Regions from separate parts of the Streptomyces sp. NPDC051578 genome, predicted to be linked through region 1. Evidence: predicted binding sites of a transcription regulator. Region 1 holds the regulator's gene; the other holds the start of a gene.
What was found. The regulator HrcA, encoded in region 1, represses chaperone genes, less so after heat shock. The targets are predictions, from matches to a motif close to TTNGCACTCNGNNNNNCNGAGTGCNAA.

Region 1 (9,338 bases):
GCCGTCCATGGGACCATGGGACTCTGCATCTACGAGATATACGACCCGAGAATCAGGACACTGCGTGCCCGCGATCCCCAGCCACGTGCCCGAGCCGAGCCGTACCGACCCGGCGCTGATCCGCAATTTCTGCATCATCGCGCACATCGACCACGGCAAGTCGACCCTCGCCGACCGGATGCTCCAGCTGACCGGCGTCGTCGACCAGCGGCAGATGCGCGCCCAGTACCTCGACCGCATGGACATCGAGCGTGAGCGCGGCATCACGATCAAGTCGCAGGCGGTCCGTCTGCCCTGGGCGCCCACCGAGGGCCCGGGCAAGGGTGACACGCACATCCTGAACATGATCGACACCCCCGGTCACGTCGACTTCACGTACGAGGTCTCGCGCTCCCTCGCGGCGTGCGAGGGCACGATCCTGCTCGTCGACGCCGCCCAGGGAATCGAGGCGCAGACCCTCGCCAACCTGTACCTGGCGATGGAGAACGACCTCGCGATCGTCCCGGTCCTCAACAAGATCGACCTGCCGGCCGCCCAGCCGGAGAAGTTCGCCGAGGAGCTCGCGAACCTGGTCGGCTGCCAGCCCGAGGACGTGCTGCGCGTCTCGGCGAAGACCGGCCTGGGCGTGGACGCGCTGCTGGACAAGGTCGTCGCCACCGTCCCGGCGCCGGTCGGCGTCAAGGATGCGCCCGCCCGCGCGATGATCTTCGACTCGGTCTACGACTCGTACCGCGGCGTGGTGACCTACGTCCGCGTCGTCGACGGCCAGCTCAACAAGCGCGAGCGCATCCGGATGATGTCCACCGGCGCCACGCACGAGCTGCTGGAGATCGGCGTCTCCTCCCCGGAGATGACCCCGGCCGACGGCATCGGCGTCGGCGAGGTGGGCTACATCATCACCGGCGTGAAGGACGTCCGCCAGTCCAAGGTCGGTGACACGATCACCAGCCTGCACAACGGCGCGACCGAGGCCCTCGGCGGTTACAAGGACCCGAAGCCGATGGTCTTCTCGGGCCTGTACCCGCTCGACGGTTCGGACTACCCGGACCTGCGCGAGGCCCTGGACAAGCTCCAGCTCAACGACGCAGCGCTCGTGTACGAGCCGGAGACCTCGGCGGCGCTCGGCTTCGGCTTCCGCGTCGGCTTCCTCGGGCTGCTGCACCTGGACGTGGTCCGCGAGCGCCTGGAGCGCGAGTTCGGCCTCGACCTGATCGCCACCGCGCCGAACGTGGTCTACCGCGTCGTCATGGAGGACGGCAAGGAAGTCACCGTCACCAACCCGAGCGAGTTCCCCGAGGGCAAGATCTCGGACGTGTTCGAGCCGGTCGTGCGGGCCACGATCCTCGCCCCGAGCGAGTTCATCGGCGCGATCATGGAGCTCTGCCAGACCCGTCGCGGCACGCTGCTCGGCATGGACTACCTCTCCGAGGACCGGGTCGAGATCCGCTACACGCTCCCTCTCGCGGAGATCGTGTTCGACTTCTTCGACCAGTTGAAGTCCAAGACGCGCGGTTACGCCTCCCTCGACTACGAGCCCACCGGCGAGCAGTCCTCCAGCCTGGTCAAGGTCGACATCCTGCTGCACGGCGACAAGGTCGACGCCTTCTCCGCCGTCTGCCACAAGGACGCCGCCTACGCCTACGGCGTGCGGCTCGTCGCCAAGCTGCGCGAGCTCATCCCGCGCCAGGCCTTCGAGGTGCCGATCCAGGCGGCCGTCGGCTCGCGCGTCATCGCCCGCGAGACCATCCGCGCCATCCGCAAGGACGTCCTCGCGAAGTGCTACGGCGGTGACATCTCCCGTAAGCGGAAGCTGCTGGAGAAGCAGAAGGAAGGCAAGAAGCGGATGAAGATGGTCGGCTCCGTGGAGGTCCCGCAGGAGGCCTTCATCGCCGTCCTCTCCAGCGACGAGTCCGGCGGCAAGAAGAAGTAGCCGACGGACGACCCCCGTCGTGACAAACGGGCCCACATGTGGACGCATGTGGGCCCGTTTCGTTATGAACCGGCCGCTCGCCGCCCCTTACGCGCGGGCCGGGCGGCCTTTAGTCTGATCACTGCTCGATGGTTACTCGCCAGTCACAAACTCGCCAACAGCACGTGCGCAGGTCCCCACCCCGCCAGCCCCAAGCGCCCCACGCCCACGCTGCCGCGTGGACCGGTCCGGAGGATGTCGTGAGCGACACACAGACCTTGATCGAGAACCGCCCGCCCACCGTGGCGGCCCTCTTCCTTGAGCGTGTCGCCGCCACGCCGGACGGGGAGGCCTACCGCTACCCGGTCCCCTCGGCGAACGGCGGGCCCGACGACTGGAAGTCGCTCAGCTGGGGCCAGGCCGCCGACCGGGTGTTCGCCATCGCCGCCGGCCTCCTCGACCTCGGCCTTGGCGCCGAGGACCGGGTGGCGCTCGCCTCCAACACGCGGGTCGAGTGGATCCTCGCCGACCTCGGCGTGATGTGCGCCGGCGCCGCGACCACCACCATCTACCCCAGCACCAACGCGGAGGAGTCGGCGTTCATCCTCGCCGACTCCGAGAGCCGGGTCCTGATCGCCGAGGACGCGAAGCAGCTGGCCAAAGCCCGCGCGCACCGCGCCGACCTGCCCGGCCTCGCCCACGTCGTCGTCCTGGACGCCGGGGACGCGCTGGAAGCGGAAGGGGACCCCGACGGCTGGGTGCTCTCCCTCGACGCCCTGGAGGCGCGCGGCAAGGAGTACCTCGCCAAGCACCCCGAGGCGGTCAAGGAGCGGATCGCGTCCATCGGCGCGGACCAGCTCGCCACGCTGATCTACACCTCCGGCACCACCGGCCGCCCCAAGGGCGTGCGCCTGCCGCACGACAACTGGTCGTACATGGCCAAGGCGACCGTGGCCACCGGCATGATCCACGCGGACGACGTCCAGTACCTGTGGCTGCCGCTGGCCCACGTCTTCGGCAAGGTGCTCACCTCCGGCCAGATCGAGGTCGGGCACGTCACCGCGGTCGACGGCCGCATCGACAAGATCATCGAGAACCTGCCGGTGGTGCAGCCGACCTACATGGCGGCGGTCCCGCGCATCTTCGAGAAGGTCTACAACGGCGCCGCCGGCAAGGCCCGGGCCGCGGGCGGGGCCAAGTACAAGATCTTCAAGTGGGCCGCCGGGGTGGCGCGCGAGTACGCGAAGACCCGCCAGGACAACTACCGGCGCACCGGCAGCATGAAGGTCCCCGCCGGACTCGCCGCCAAGCACAAGATCGCCGACGCGCTCGTCTACTCCAAGCTGCGCGAGGCGTTCGGCGGCAAGCTGCGCGCCGCCGTCTCCGGCTCCGCCGCGCTCGCGCCCGAGATCGGCTACTTCTTCGCGGGCGCCGGCATCCACATCCTGGAGGGCTACGGGCTCACCGAGTCCAGCGCCGCCTCCTTCGTCAACCCCGGCGAGGCCTACCGCACCGGCACCGTCGGCAAGCCGCTCCCCGGCACCGAGGTCCGCATCGCCGACGACGGCGAGATCCTGCTGCGCAGCCCCGGCATCATGCAGGGCTACCACCGGCTGCCCGACAAGACCGCCGAGGTGCTGGAAGCGGACGGCTGGCTGCACACGGGCGACATCGGCGAACTCTCGCCCGACGGCTACCTGCGCATCACCGACCGCAAGAAGGACCTGATCAAGACGTCGGGCGGCAAGTACGTGGCCCCGGCTGAGGTCGAGGGCCAGTTCAAGGCGATCTGCCCGTACGTCTCCAGCATCGTCGTGCACGGCGCGGACCGGAACTTCTGCTCGGCGCTGATCGCGCTCGACGGCCCGGCGATCCTGACCTGGGCGGCGGAGCACGGCCTGGAGGGCAAGACGTACGCCGAGGTCGCGGCCGCGCCCGAGACCAACCGGCTGATCGAGACGTACGTACAGACCCTCAACGAGGGTCTCCAGCGCTGGCAGACGATCAAGCAGTTCCGGCTGCTGCCGCGCGACCTGGACGTCGAGCACGGCGACCTCACGCCCAGCCTGAAGCTGAAGCGGCCGGTCGTCGAGCGCGAGTTCAAGCACCTCATCGACGAGATGTACGCCGGGGCCAACGAGGCGTAAACGACCTTGGGGCAGTGCGGGACAATGGGCACATGCCTTCCGCACTGCCCGACGGTGAACCCATGCCCGAAGACGGCTCGCTGCCGTCGCACGCCCTGGCGGGTGCCGGCGACCGGCCGCTCGGGTTCTACCTGCACGTCCCGTACTGCGCCACGCGCTGCGGCTACTGCGACTTCAACACCTACACGGCGACCGAGCTGCGGGGTACCGGAGGCGTGCTCGCCTCCCGGGAGAACTACGCCGACACCCTGATCGACGAGGTCCGCCTGGCCCGCAAGGTGCTCGGGGACGACCCCAGGGCCGTGCGGACCGTGTTCGTGGGCGGCGGCACGCCGACCCTGCTGCCGGCCGCCGACCTCGTACGGATGCTCGCGGCGATCCGGGACGAGTTCGGTCTGGCACCCGACGCGGAGATCACCACGGAGGCCAACCCGGAGTCCGTGGACCCGGAGTACCTCGCGGAGCTGCGGGCGGGCGGGTTCAACCGGATCTCCTTCGGCATGCAGAGCGCGAAGCAGCACGTCCTCAAGGTGCTGGACCGTACGCACACCCCGGGGCGGCCTGAGGCGTGCGTCGCCGAGGCGCGGGCGGCGGGCTTCGAGCACGTGAACCTGGACCTGATCTACGGCACGCCCGGGGAGACGGACGAGGACTGGCGGGCGTCGCTGTCCGCGGCGCTCGGGGCGGGCCCCGACCACATCAGCGCCTACGCGCTGATCGTGGAGGAAGGCACGCAGCTGGCTCGCCGGATCCGGCGCGGCGAGGTCCCGATGACGGACGACGACGTGCACGCCGACCGGTACCTGATCGCCGACGCGGTGATGGCGGAGGCGGGGTACCACTGGTACGAGGTGTCCAACTGGGCCACCTCGGAGGCCGGGCGGTGCCTGCACAACGAGCTGTACTGGCGCGGCGCGGACTGGTGGGGCGCGGGGCCGGGCGCGCACTCGCACGTGGGCGGGGTGCGGTGGTGGAACGTGAAGCACCCGGGCGCGTACGCGGCCGCCCTGGCGCAGGGGCGGTCGCCCGGGGCGGGGCGGGAGCTGCTGTCGCCGCAGGACCGGCGGGTGGAGCGGATCCTGCTGGAGCTGAGGCTGGTGGACGGCGTGCCGTTGTCGCTGCTCGCGGAGGCGGGGTGGGAGGCGTCCCGGCGGGCCCTGGCGGACGGGCTGCTGGAGCCGGGGCCGTACGAGGCCGGGCGGGCCGTGCTGACGCTGCGCGGGCGGCTCCTGGCCGACGCGGTGGTCCGGGACCTGGTCGACTGACGCGGGGCGGCTGACGCTGGGCGGCGGGGTGCGGGGTCGCCCGGCGGGCTTGCCGGGTGCGGCGCCCTCGCGCTGCGCGGCCCCGGCTGCGCCGGGCTTTCCGGGACTCCGCCCCGGACCCCGCGCTTCAAACGCCGGCGGGGCTGGTTGTGCCCGGCCCGCGCCTCGCGTCGGCGGGGCTGGTTGTGCCCGGCCCGCGCCTCGCGTCGGCGGGGCTGGTTGTGCCCGGCCTGCGCCTCACGTCGGCGGGGCTGGATTGCCCGGCCTGCGCCTCACGTCGGCGGGGCTGGATTGCCCGGCCTGCGCCTCGCGTCGGCGGGGCTGGGTTTGCCCGGCCCGCGCATCAAGCGCCGGCCGGGGCCGTGACGTGGTCGATGAGGTGTTCCACCGCGCCCAGGAGGGTGGGGTCGAGGTCCTTGTAGGACGTGACGCGGGACAGGATGTGCTGCCAGGCCGCGCCCGTGTTCGGGGGCCAGCCGAGCGCGCGGCAGATGCCCGTCTTCCAGTCCTGGCCCGGCGGGATCACCGGCCAGGCCGGGATGCCCAGGGCCGACGGCTTCACCGCCTGCCAGACGTCCACGTACGGGTGGCCCACCACCAGCACGTGCGGGGACGTCACCGACGCCGCGATGCGGGACTCCTTCGTACCCGGCACCAGGTGGTCGACCAGCACGCCCAGGCGGGCGTCCGGCGCCGGGGCGAAGTCCGCCACGATGGCGGGGAGGTCGTCGATGCCCTCCAGGTACTCCACGACCACCCCCTCGATCCGCAGGTCGTCGCCCCAGACCCGCTCCACCAGCTCCGCGTCGTGGCGGCCCTCGACGTAGATCCGCCCCGCCCGCGCCACCCGGGCCCGCGCCCCGGGGACGGCCACCGAGCCCGACGCCGTCCGCGTGGGCACCGCCGCCGCGCGGGCCGGGCGGGTCAGGGTGACCACCGCGCCGTCCAGGAGGAACCCGCGCGGCTCCAGCGGGAACGCGCGGCGCTTGCCGAAGCGGTCCTCCAGGGTCACCGTGCCCGCCTCGCAGCCCACCACCGCGCCGCAGAAGTCGGTGCCCGCCACCTCCACCACCAGGCCGGGGTCGGCCGCCACCTGGGGCACGGCCTTGGCGCGTTTCCACTGCGGGGTCAGATCGGGGGAGTACTCACGCATCCGGCCGACGGTACGCAAGAGCCCGCGCTCACGCGTCCGACACGCCGAACCGGCCCGCCAGTGTGGCGCGTTGCCCACGCACGAAGCCCGCGTCCACCACCGCTCCGTGACCCGGCACGTACAGCGCGTCGTCCCCGCCGAGCGAGAGCAGCCGGTCCAGCGCCGCAGGCCACCGCGCCGGCACCGCGTCCGGGCCCGCCTGGGGTTCGCCCGACTCCTCCACGAGGTCGCCGCAGAAGACGACCTCGCGCTCGCCGGGCACGAAGACCGCCAGGTCGTGCCGGGTGTGCCCCGGCCCGACGTTCGCCAGCAGCACCTGCACCCCGCCCAGCTCCAGCGTCCATTCGCCCGACACCAGGTGCCGGGGCAGCGGTAGCGCCCGTGCCGCTTCGGCGGCCTCCACCGGCTCCAGTCCCTGCCGGACCGCGTCCTGCCGCAGCTCGTCGCGGTCCAGCGCGAGGTGCGTGTCCAGGCCGACCGCGCCGTAGAACTCCGCCTCCGGGAAGGCGGAGCCGCCGAGGACGTGGTCGAAATGTCCGTGCGTGAATGCGATATGGGTCACGTGGCGACCGGTCAGCCGCTCCGCCTCCGCCCGCAGCGCCGTGCCTTCGCGGACGCAGGAGCCGGGGTCGACCAGAAGCACCGACTCATCGCCCACCACCAGCCCCACCGTGCAGTCCCACACCGGCAGTCGGCGCCTTCCGGACCGCCCGGTCAGCCGTTCCCAGCCCGCCTCTTCCCAACGTACGTCCATGCGGGGACGCTACCCTGGCGGGCCGCCCTTGCCCGCGGCGTACTACCCGGCCGTACACTGGCCGGGGGATGTCTGGCACTCGGAAGCGCAGAGTGCCAGCGGCCCGTCCCGGGCCGGCCGAAAAACGACCGCAGCGACGACCCACCGCACTGGAGGTGTGCACGAGTGCTCAGCGAACGCAGGCTCGAAGTATTGCGCGCCATCGTCCAGGACTACGTGGGGACGGAGGAGCCGGTCGGCTCCAAGGCGCTCACCGAGCGCCACCGGCTCGGCGTCTCCCCGGCGACGGTACGCAACGACATGGCCCTGCTGGAGGAAGAGGGCTACATCGCCCAGCCCCACACCAGCGCCGGCCGCATCCCCACCGACAAGGGCTACCGGCTCTTCGTCGACAAGCTGGCGGGGGTCAAACCGCTGTCGACGCCCGAGCGCCGGGCCATCCAGAACTTCCTCGACGGCGCCGTCGACCTCGACGACGTCGTGGGGCGCACCGTACGGCTGCTCGCGCAGCTCACCCGGCAGGTCGCCGTCGTCCAGTACCCGAGCCTGACCCGCTCCACCGTCCGGCACGTGGAGCTGCTCTCCCTGGCGCCCGCGCGCCTGATGCTCGTACTGATCACCGACACCGGGCGGGTCGAGCAGCGGCTCGTCGACTGCCAGACCCCGTTCGCGGAGACCTCGCTCGCCGACTTGCGGGCGCGCCTGAACAGCCGGGTCGTCGGCCGTCGGTTCACCGACGTACCGCCGCTCGTGCAAGACCTCCCGGAGTCCTTCGAGGCCGAGGACCGGGCGACGGTCAAGGCCGTCCTCGCGACCTTGAGGGAGACGCTGGTGGAGGAGGCGGAGGAACGGCTGATGATCGGCGGTACCGCCAACCTCACGCGCTTCGGACATGACTTCCCCCTGACGATCAGGCCGGTGCTGGAAGCGCTGGAGGAGCAGGTCGTGCTCCTCAAGCTGCTGGGCGAGGCCAGTGAGTCGGGGGTCGCCGTGAAGATCGGGCATGAGAATGCCTACGAGGGACTGAACTCCACGTCCGTCGTCTCGGTCGGTTACGGTTCGGGCGGCGAAACAGTCGCCAAACTCGGCGTGGTCGGACCGACCCGCATGGACTACCCCGGAACGATGGGAGCGGTACGCGCAGTGGCACGTTACGTCGGACAGATCCTGGCGGAGTCGTAAGTGGCCACGGACTACTACGCCGTTCTCGGCGTGCGCCGCGACGCATCGCAGGACGAGATCAAGAAGGCTTTCCGTCGCCTGGCGCGTGAACTCCACCCGGATGTGAATCCGGACCCGAAGACGCAGGAGCGCTTCAAGGAGATCAACGCGGCCTACGAGGTCCTCTCGGACCCGCAGAAGAAGCAGGTCTACGACCTCGGCGGCGACCCGCTGTCCTCCTCGGGCGGTGGCGGCGGCGCGGGCGGCTTCGGGGCGGGCGGCTTCGGCAACTTCTCCGACATCATGGACGCCTTCTTCGGCCAGGCCTCGCAGCGCGGACCGCGCTCGCGCACGCGCCGCGGCCAGGACGCCATGATCCGCCTGGACCTGGAGCTGGACGAGGCGGCCTTCGGGACGACCAAGGAGATCCAGGTCGACACGGCCGTCGTCTGCACCACCTGCTCCGGTGAGGGCGCCGCCCCCGGCACCTCCGCGCAGACGTGTGACATGTGCCGCGGCCGCGGCGAGGTCTCGCAGGTCACCCGGTCCTTCCTGGGCCAGGTCATGACCTCGCGGCCCTGCCCGCAGTGCCAGGGCTTCGGCACCGTCGTCCCGACCCCGTGCCCCGAGTGCGCGGGCGACGGCCGGGTGCGCTCCCGCCGCAGCCTCACCGTCAAGATCCCGGCCGGTGTCGAGAACGGCACCCGGATCCAGCTGGCCGGGGAGGGTGAGGTCGGCCCCGGCGGCGGCCCCGCCGGCGACCTGTACGTGGAGATCCACGAGCTGGCGCACCCGACCTTCCAGCGGCGCGGGGACGACCTGCACTGCACGGTCACCATCCCCATGACGGCGGCGGCCCTGGGCACCAAGTGCCCGCTGGAGACGCTGGACGGGCTGGAGGAGATCGACATCCGGCCCGGCACCGGATCCGGTCAGGCCATCCCGCTGC
Region 2 (9,338 bases), 1.3 Mb from region 1:
CGCCCGACGGCCGGTCCTTCCAGTAGTAGGACAGCGGGTTGAGCCAGGCCGCCACGCGCGCCTTGACGTGCGGCTCGGTCGAGCCCACCACGAAGGCGCCGCCCGCCGCCATGACCAGGCCGCAGACGATCCAGCTGGTGCGTTCCGTGGCGACGTACAGCATCACCACGAACACGCCGAAGAAGATCAGCGACGTACCGAGGTCCCGTTCGAAGACGAGCACCAGCAGCGACAGGACCCAGACGGTGACGATCGGCCCGAGCTGCCGCATCGGCGGCAGCCGCATCCCCAGGAACTTGCGGCCCGTCAGGGCCAGCGAGTCCCGGTGGACGACCAGGTAGCCCGCGAAGAAGACCGCGATCATGATCTTCACGAACTCGCCCGGCTGGAGCGAGAACCCGAACAGGATGATCCAGCGCTTCGCCCCGTAGGTGTCCGCGCCGAAGAAGGCCGGCGCGATGAGCAGCACCAGCGCGACGGCCATCGTGAGGTAGATGAAGCGCTGCAGCAGTCTGTGGTCGCGCAGCAGCGCCACCACCAGCAGGCAGGCGGCGACCCCGACCACCGTCCACATCAGCTGACCGGGGGCGTTCGCGTCGGATCCGTAGCGCTCGATGTACCCCTGGTCGAGGCGGTTGATGAGGACGAGCCCGAGCCCGGTCAGCAGCATGGCCAGCGGGAAGATCAGCGGATCCGCGTACGGCGCGAAGCGGCGGATGCCCAGGTGCCCCACCAGCGACAGCAGCGTCAGGCTGATGGTGAAGCCGGTGAGCTTCGGCGGCAGTGCGCCGTTCATCGCCAGACCTGCCGCGGCATGACCGAAAACGGCGATGCCGGTGACGAGGACGAGCAGCAATGCTTCGGTACGACGGCGCGCGCCGGCCACCGTCAGCGGCCTCAGACCCCGCACGGGATGCCTTCACCGCCGGTATTAGGGCGTTTTATCTTCATATCCACTACGACGAGGAAGCCCTGACGATGGTTCCTGGAAGGCCCGCCCGGCGCCGTCCGGGGCCGTTCGGAGGGGGGTGATCCGCAATCCGTCGGGTGGTGTGTTGGCACTCCGCTTGACCGAGTGCTAATCGCCGGAATAGTCTCGCACCTGGCACTCGCCCCCGGTGAGTGCCAACACAGCGACAGGCAGGTCCGGCACCCGCGACGACGGATCGACCTGGTCGCCACCTCAGACAGTTAACCCCGGATCTCCGAAGGGGGAGGTCGGATCGTGACGACCGCCAGCTCCAAGGTTGCCATCAAGCCGCTTGAGGACCGCATTGTGGTCCAGCCGCTCGACGCCGAGCAGACCACGGCCTCCGGCCTGGTCATCCCGGACACCGCGAAGGAGAAGCCCCAGGAGGGCGTCGTCCTTGCGGTCGGTCCGGGTCGCTTCGAGGACGGCCAGCGTCTCCCGCTGGACGTCAGCGTCGGCGACATCGTGCTGTACAGCAAGTACGGCGGCACCGAAGTGAAGTACAGCGGCGAGGAGTACCTCGTCCTCTCGGCCCGCGACGTGCTCGCGATCGTCGAGAAGTAAGCCACTTCTCCAGTTTTGCTTTGAGCTGCGCCCCTGGTCACCCTGCTGATGCCGGGGGGCTAGGGGCGTAGTTCGTTCTAGGCGGTGGCGGTCGCGGTGAGCGGCCGAGGATCGCAACGAGAGGACTGAACCGCTCCCATGCCGAAGATTCTGAAGTTCGACGAGGACGCCCGTCGCGCCCTTGAGCGCGGTGTGAACAAGCTTGCCGACACGGTGAAGGTGACGATCGGCCCCAAGGGCCGCAACGTCGTCATCGACAAGAAGTTCGGCGCGCCCACCATCACCAACGACGGTGTCACCATCGCCCGCGAGGTCGAGCTGGACGACCCGTACGAGAACCTGGGCGCCCAGCTCGTGAAGGAGGTGGCGACCAAGACCAACGACATCGCGGGTGACGGCACCACCACCGCCACCGTGCTGGCCCAGGCGCTGGTCCGCGAGGGTCTGCGCAACGTCGCCGCCGGCGCCTCCCCGGCCGCCCTCAAGAAGGGCATCGACGCCGCCGTCAAGGCCGTGTCCCAGGAGCTCCTCGCGACCGCCCGCCCGATCGAGGACAAGTCCGACATCGCCGCGGTGGCCGCGCTCTCCGCGCAGGACCAGCAGGTCGGCGAGCTCATCGCCGAGGCGATGGACAAGGTCGGCAAGGACGGTGTCATCACCGTCGAGGAGTCCAACACCTTCGGCCTGGAGCTGGAGTTCACCGAGGGCATGGCCTTCGACAAGGGCTACCTCTCGCCGTACATGGTCTCCGACCAGGAGCGTATGGAGGCCGTCCTCGACGACCCGTACATCCTGATCAACCAGGGCAAGATCTCCTCCATCCAGGACCTCCTGCCGCTGCTGGAGAAGGTCATCCAGGCCGGCGCCTCCAAGCCGCTGCTGATCATCGCCGAGGACGTCGAGGGCGAGGCCCTCTCGACCCTGGTCGTCAACAAGATCCGTGGCACCTTCAACGCCGTCGCCGTCAAGGCCCCCGGCTTCGGTGACCGCCGCAAGGCGATGCTCCAGGACATGGCCACCCTCACCGGTGCCACCGTCATCGCCGAGGAGGTCGGCCTCAAGCTCGACCAGGCCGGTCTGGACGTCCTCGGTACCGCGCGCCGCGTGACCATCACCAAGGACGACACCACCATCGTCGACGGTGGCGGCAGCTCCGACGAGGTCCTCGGCCGCGTCAACCAGATCAAGGCCGAGATCGAGTCCACGGACTCCGACTGGGACCGCGAGAAGCTGCAGGAGCGCCTGGCGAAGCTCGCCGGCGGCGTCTGCGTCATCAAGGTCGGCGCCGCCACCGAGGTGGAGCTCAAGGAGAAGAAGCACCGCCTCGAGGACGCCATCTCGGCGACCCGCGCCGCGGTCGAGGAGGGCATCGTCTCCGGCGGTGGCTCCTCCCTCGTCCACGCCGTGAAGGTGCTGGAGGGCAACCTCGGCCTCTCCGGCGACGAGGCCACCGGTGTCTCCGTCGTCCGCCGTGCCGCCGTCGAGCCGCTGCGCTGGATCGCCGAGAACGCGGGCCTCGAGGGCTACGTCATCACCGCCAAGGTCGCCGAGCTCGACAAGGGCCAGGGCTTCAACGCCGCGACCGGCGAGTACGGCGACCTGGTGAAGGCCGGCGTCATCGACCCGGTCAAGGTCACCCGTTCCGCGCTGGAGAACGCCGCTTCCATCGCCTCCCTGCTGCTCACGACCGAGACCCTGGTCGTCGAGAAGCCGGCCGAGGAAGAGGCCGACGCCGGTCACGGCCACGGTCACGGCCACAGCCACTGACCACGTCAGAGCTGAGCTGAACCGGGGAAGCCCCGGTTCCCGCCGCTGCGAAGCGGTGGGGACCGGGGCTTTCCCGTGCCGTGGGGCGGGCTGTGCGCAACCCCGTGTGCCGTGGGGCGCGCCGTGGACACCCCGTGTGCGTCACATGCCCATGTCCTGGGTGGTGCTGCGCGAGGCCATGCCCGTGTTCATGCCCAGCTGGCGCATCAGGCCGGGGGCGTCGTAGTACCACCAGCCCTCCGCGACCTGGCCGTTCTCGATCCGGAAGGTGGTGCAGCCCGCCATGCTGACCTCCTGTCCCGTCGAGGGGGCCCCCATGAACTCGCCCTTCTGCCTGCCGGTCCAGTTCCACAGGGTGGTGACGCAGTCGCCTTCGGCGATCTGGCGGTGCAGGTCGAAGGTGAAGTCGAAGGCGTCGCGCCACATCGTCATGCTCTGGCGCAGTCCCTCGCGCCCGTCGGCGTTGCCGGGCATCCGCATCATGTCGTGGTCGATGTAGCCGGCCGCGACGCACTCCTCCATGACGTCGAAGTTGCCCTTCTCCGCCAGGTCCTCGAAGATCCGGTTCACGAGCAGCTTGTTGAGGTACTCGTCGCGGACGACGTCCAGGTTCATGAACTTCGGCATGCCTTCGCAGAGGGACACCATTTCCTGGAACATCCGGTCCGTCTCGGGCAGCTGAGAGTTCCTCATGGCCTCCTCGTACGAGGGGAATTCGACGAGATCGACGTAGTGCGTCTTGGCGTCGCGGTCCCGTCCGATCATCGTGTGGGTGACCGTCCGCCGGCCGCTCGCCTGCTCCGCCCAGCGGTCGATGAGCGCGTTCATCTCTTCGAACCGCTTGGTTTCGTAATCAATTACCTGCACGAAAGTCATCGCGTCGCCTCCCGGCTGGATGGACCCAGATGAGACACATCCAGTTTAGGGAGGTTCGTCCCGGTCGGCGCCGCGCTCAGGGAGTTACCGGGGCCCGTACTTGCGGCCCGTACGCGACGTCACCCCGCCCAGCAGCCCGCGCGGCGTCAGCTTCACCACGCCCATCAGCGCCTTGTACCGCGGGTCGGGGATGGAGACGGTCTTGCCCCGCGCCAGGTCGGCCAGTGCCGCCGCCACCAGCTTGTCGGCGTCCAGCCACATCCACCCCGGGATGTTGTCGGTGCCCATCCCGGCCCGCTCGTGGAACTCGGTCCGTACGAATCCCGGGCACAGCGCCATCAGCCGCACCCCGCTCCCGGCCAGGTCCCGCGCCGCGCCCTGGGTGAACTGCACGACCCACGCCTTGCTCGCCCCGTAGGTCCCGCGCGGCACGAAGGCGGCCACGGAGGCCACGTTGACGACACCGCCGCGCCCGCGCGAGCGCATCGACTCGGCCGCCGCCGAGGTCAGCCGCAGCACCGCCTCGATGTGCACCTTCAGCATCGTCAGCTCGTCCGCCATGGGGACCTGGAGGAAGCTGCCCTTGTTGCCGAAGCCGGCGTTGTTGACCAGCAGGTCGACCGGGTGCGTGCGGTCGCCGAGGCGGGCCTCGACCGCGGCGATTCCCTTCTCCGTGGACAGGTCGGCGGTCAGCACCTCCGCCTCGATGCCGTGCCGGTCGTGCAGTTCGGTGGCCTGCTCACCCAGGCGCTCGGTGTCCCGCGCCACCAGCACCAGGTTGTGTCCCTGGGCGGCGAGCCGCCGGGCGAAGGCGGCGCCGATGCCCGCCGTGGATCCCGTAATCAACGCAGTCGTCATAGGCGCAACCTAGCTTTATTCCGGGCCCGGTTCGCCAGTCGCCCCCGTCGCACCCCACGCCCCAAAGCGAGCCTGGAGCATTCCCGCTTCGGTCAAAGGTGGGCTTATGCTCGAAGGGTGATCGAGGCACGTCATCTACGGGTTCTGCGCGCCGTCGCCGGGACCGGGTCCTTTTCCGCCGCCGCCCGCGAACTGGGCTGCACCCAGCCGGCCGTCTCCCAGCAGATGAAGGCTCTGGAGCAGTCGGCCGGCACCCCGCTGCTCATCCGGACCGGCCGCGAGATGCGGCTCACCCAGGCCGGCGAGGCGCTGGTCAGGCATGCCGCCGGCATCCTGGCCGGACTGACCGCCGCCGAGGAGGAGGTCGCGGCGATCGCCGGGCTGCGCGCGGGCCGGGTCCGGCTTGTGTCGTTCCCCAGCGGCAGTTCCACGCTGGTCCCCACGGCGCTGGCGGCCATGCGCGCCGAGCACCCCGGCACCCGGATCTCGCTGGTCGAGGCCGAGCCCCCGCGCTCGGTGGAGATGCTGCGCGAGGGGGACTGCGACCTGGCGCTGGCCTTCCGGTACGGGGCTTCGGCCGGCCCCGCCGCCGAGTGGGAGGACCTGGTGGTGCGGCCCCTGCTGACCGACCGGCTCGTGGGGCTGGTCCCCGAGACGCACCGGCTGGCCGGAGCCGGCCGGGTGGGCATGGCAGAGCTGGCCGGGGAGCCGTGGATCGCGGGGTGCCCGCGCTGCCGACGCCATCTGGTCGAGGTGTGCGAGGAGGTGGGCTTCACCCCGCGCATCGACTTCGCGACCGACGACTACCCGGCGGTGGTCGGCCTGGTCGGGGCGGGGCTCGGGGTGGCGGTGCTGCCGGAGCTCGCGGTGGAGTCCGTACGGGCCAAGGGGGTCAGCGCCGTGGTGGTCGAGCCGGCCGTCGAGCGCGAGGTCGTGGCGCTGACCCTGCCCGACCTCGCCCGGGTCCCGGCGGTGGCCGCGACCCTGGTGGAACTGGAGCGGGCCGCCGCGTCCATGGGGGCGTGACGGTCCCGGTCCGGGGGCGGTGCGACACGCCCGGGCGCGCCGCGTCGGCAGAGTTCCGCGGGAGGGGCTCACGGAGGTTCGGCGTAAAGGTTCCGGGTGGGATCGAGTGATCTTCGGATGATCCGCCCTCGGAGTGAGGAAACGTTCCTTCGGACGGTTCGGTGGGTGGGCGTCAGTGCGGAGCGGCCGGACCGGTAGCGCTCGACGCGGGGATCAGCCGGTGGCGTGCGCGTCCCATCAGCTCTTCGCGTTCGTCCTCGGTGAGGCCGCCCCACACCCCGTAGGGCTCGCGGACGGCGAGTGCGTGCGCGGCGCATTCCGCGCGCACCGGACAGCGCATGCAGACCTCTTTAGCCGAGGCCTCGCGCGCGCTCCTGGCCGCGCCCCGCTCGCCTTCCGGGTGGAAGAAGAGGGAGCTGTCGACCCCGCGGCAGGCAGCCAGCAGCTGCCAGTCCCAGAGGTCGGCGTTCGGTCCGGGGAGCCGGGAGAAATCTGCCATGGGTAGTCCTCTTGGTGCCGGTTGAGGCGGATAGGGTCCATGTCTCCACATCTACAGTCGTAGTAGATGTAAATATGACTCATTGGGAATCTAGCCTCAGACACAGGGCGAACGGAAGGAAAGCCGCCAAATAGGGCATAGCTCCAGATGGAGGACCGGGGGCTCGTGGCTCCTGCGCCGTGATCGCGTCCTCACGTAGAGTGCCGAAGGTGTCCGTCCGACCCGTAACTCTTTCGAGTGACCATCGTTGAGAGTGCGAAGGCGGTTGAACCAAGAAGTTCTCGGACAGGTGTCCGGGGGCATCGACCGCACAGGTGACGATACGTACCAGCCTGGAGGCTCAAGGTGACGCGCATCAGCTGCGGAGGGCGGTCATGACTTCCGTCCTCGTCTGCGACGACTCCCCGCTTGCCCGAGAGGCGCTCCGTCGCGCGGTTGCCACCGTGCCCGGCGTCGAGCGTGTGACGACGGCTGCCAACGGCGAGGAAGTCCTCCGCCGCTGGGGTGCCGACCGCTCCGATCTCATTCTGATGGATGTCCGGATGCCGGGCCTCGGCGGTGTGGAGACGGTTCGCCGGCTGCTCTCGGCCGACCCGGGCGCCCGCATCATCATGCTGACGGTCGCCGAGGACCTGGACGGCGTGGCCCTCGCGGTCGCCGCCGGAGCCCGGGGCTATCTGCACAAGGACGCCTCGCGCGCCGAACTGCGGGCCACGGTCACCCAGGCGCTCGCCGACCCGACCTGGCGACTGGCCCCGCGCCGGCTGCGCTCCGCCGAGATGGGCGCCGCGCCCACCCTCACCGCGCGCGAGATCCAGGTGCTGGAGGGCATGAGCCACGGCCGTTCCAACGCGGAGATCGGGCGCGAGCTCTTCCTCTCCGAGGACACGGTCAAGACGCACGCCCGCAGGCTCTTCAAGAAGCTCGGCGCCTCGGACCGGGCGCACGCCGTGGCACTCGGGTTCCGCTGGGGCCTGGTCCGCTGACCGCGGAGCACCCAGAGTGTCCCGCCGTACCCGGTGCGCAAGCGGGGGTTGGCGGGGCACAATCCGGGGGACGTGTCGCTTCGGGCGCGATGCCGCATCCTTGAGGGTGTGCCGCATTTTCGAAGATGTGGCCTCAGGGACCATTCGGGCCGAGCGGAGGGGAGGGCGCAAACCATGAGTTCCGGCGCACCCGCTCATAACGCTTCGACGCACAACCAGGACCGCGGTGCCACGAACGGTCCCGTGCCAGGGCACCATGGATCGATGCGCGACGACGAGGCCCAGGGGTCACCCACGGCCACAAGCCACACGGACGCCGCCAAAGGCGGCGGTGCCGGGGCCGTCAGCGCGCTCGTACGCCGAGCGGTGGAAGGCGACGAGCAGGCCACCCACGACCTGCTCGCCTTCGTGCACCCCCTCGCCATCCGCTACTGCCGTACCCGGCTGTCCCGACTTCCCGGTGACGCTCGTCACTTCGTGGAGGACCTGGCGCAAGAGGTGTGCGTCGCCGTCCTGATGGCGCTGCCCCGCTACCGGGACACCGGCCGCCCCTTCGAGGCGTTCGTCTTCGCCATCGCCGCGCACAAGGTCGCCGACCTCCAGCGGGCGGCCATGCGCCACCCGGGGAGCACCGCCGTCCCGTCCGACGAGATGCCGGAGCGGCCCGACGACTCGCTGGGGCCCGAAGAGCGGGCGCTGCTGAGCAGTGACGCCGCCTGGGCCAAGAAGCTGCTGGCCAACCTCCCCGAGAATCAGCGCGAGCTGCTCGTCCTGCGGGTGGCGGTCGGTCTGACCGCCGAGGAGACCGGGCAGATGCTCGGGATGTCGCCCGGCGCCGTACGGGTGGCGCAGCACCGCGCGCTCAGCCGGCTGCGCGCCCTCGCCGAGCAGTAGGGACACGTTCCCTCACGGTCAGTGGTCGTAGGAACAGACGAAACTGACGGTTGATGTTGGTCGTGGAATGAGACGCCCCGGGATCCCGTTAGCATGGACATCCGCGCTGAGCAAGACCATTGGGAAGGTGTCATGACCGCCGACGGAGTGCCCGACAAATTCGCCACGCTCGGACTGACCTACGACGACGTCCTGCTGCTGCCGGGCGCGTCGGACATGGCGCCGGACCAGATCGACACCTCCTCCCTCATCTCCCGCAACGTCCGGGTGAACGTCCCGCTGCTCTCCGCGGCCATGGACAAGGTCACCGAGGCCCGCATGGCCATCGCGATGGCCCGCCAGGGCGGTGTCGGCGTACTGCACCGCAACCTCTCCATCGCCGACCAGGCCAACCAGGTCGACCTGGTCAAGCGCTCCGAGTCGGGCATGGTCACCGACCCGATCACGGTCCACCCCGACGCGACGCTCGGCGAGGCCGACCAGCTCTGCGCGAAGTTCCGCATCTCCGGTGTCCCGGTCACCGACGCCGCCGGCAAGCTGCTGGGCATCGTCACCAACCGCGACATGGCCTTCGAGTCGGACCGCAGCCGCCAGGTGCGCGAGGTCATGACCCCGATGCCGCTGGTCACGGGCAAGGTCGGCATCTCCGGCGTCGACGCCATGGAGCTGCTGCGCCGCCACAAGATCGAGAAGCTGCCGCTCGTCGACGACGCGGGCATCCTCAAGGGCCTCATCACGGTCAAGGACTTCGTCAAGGCCGAGAAGTACCCGAACGCCGCCAAGGACAAGGACGGCCGGCTGCTCGTCGGCGCGGCCGTCGGTGTCGCCGGTGACGCGTACGAGCGCGCCCAGGCCCTGATCGAGGCGGGCGCCGACTTCATCGTCGTCGACACCGCCC

Region 2: groES (co-chaperone GroES) is a predicted target of HrcA. The motif match lies at 1,056-1,082, and genes of this name have one in related genera.

What each region holds. Positions count from the first base shown of each region.
Region 1 is NZ_JBITDH010000001.1:691,109-700,446, reverse strand. Features, by position in the region: gene lepA (translation elongation factor 4) at 65-1,930, shown strand; gene ACIA6C_RS03175 (AMP-dependent synthetase/ligase) at 2,170-4,056, shown strand; gene hemW (radical SAM family heme chaperone HemW) at 4,089-5,321, shown strand; gene ACIA6C_RS03165 (DUF3097 domain-containing protein) at 5,665-6,474, opposite strand; gene ACIA6C_RS03160 (MBL fold metallo-hydrolase) at 6,503-7,228, opposite strand; gene hrcA (heat-inducible transcriptional repressor HrcA) at 7,394-8,410, shown strand; gene dnaJ (molecular chaperone DnaJ) at 8,411-9,338, shown strand, end outside.
Region 2 is NZ_JBITDH010000001.1:1,975,438-1,984,775, reverse strand. Features, by position in the region: gene ACIA6C_RS08895 (FtsW/RodA/SpoVE family cell cycle protein) at 1-910, opposite strand, end outside; gene groES (co-chaperone GroES) at 1,226-1,534, shown strand; gene groL (chaperonin GroEL) at 1,673-3,301, shown strand; gene ACIA6C_RS08880 (ester cyclase) at 3,443-4,177, opposite strand; gene ACIA6C_RS08875 (SDR family oxidoreductase) at 4,262-5,035, opposite strand; gene ACIA6C_RS08870 (LysR family transcriptional regulator) at 5,153-6,061, shown strand; gene ACIA6C_RS08865 (WhiB family transcriptional regulator) at 6,234-6,560, opposite strand; gene ACIA6C_RS08860 (response regulator transcription factor) at 6,935-7,546, shown strand; gene ACIA6C_RS08855 (sigma-70 family RNA polymerase sigma factor) at 7,811-8,440, shown strand; gene guaB (IMP dehydrogenase) at 8,573-9,338, shown strand, end outside.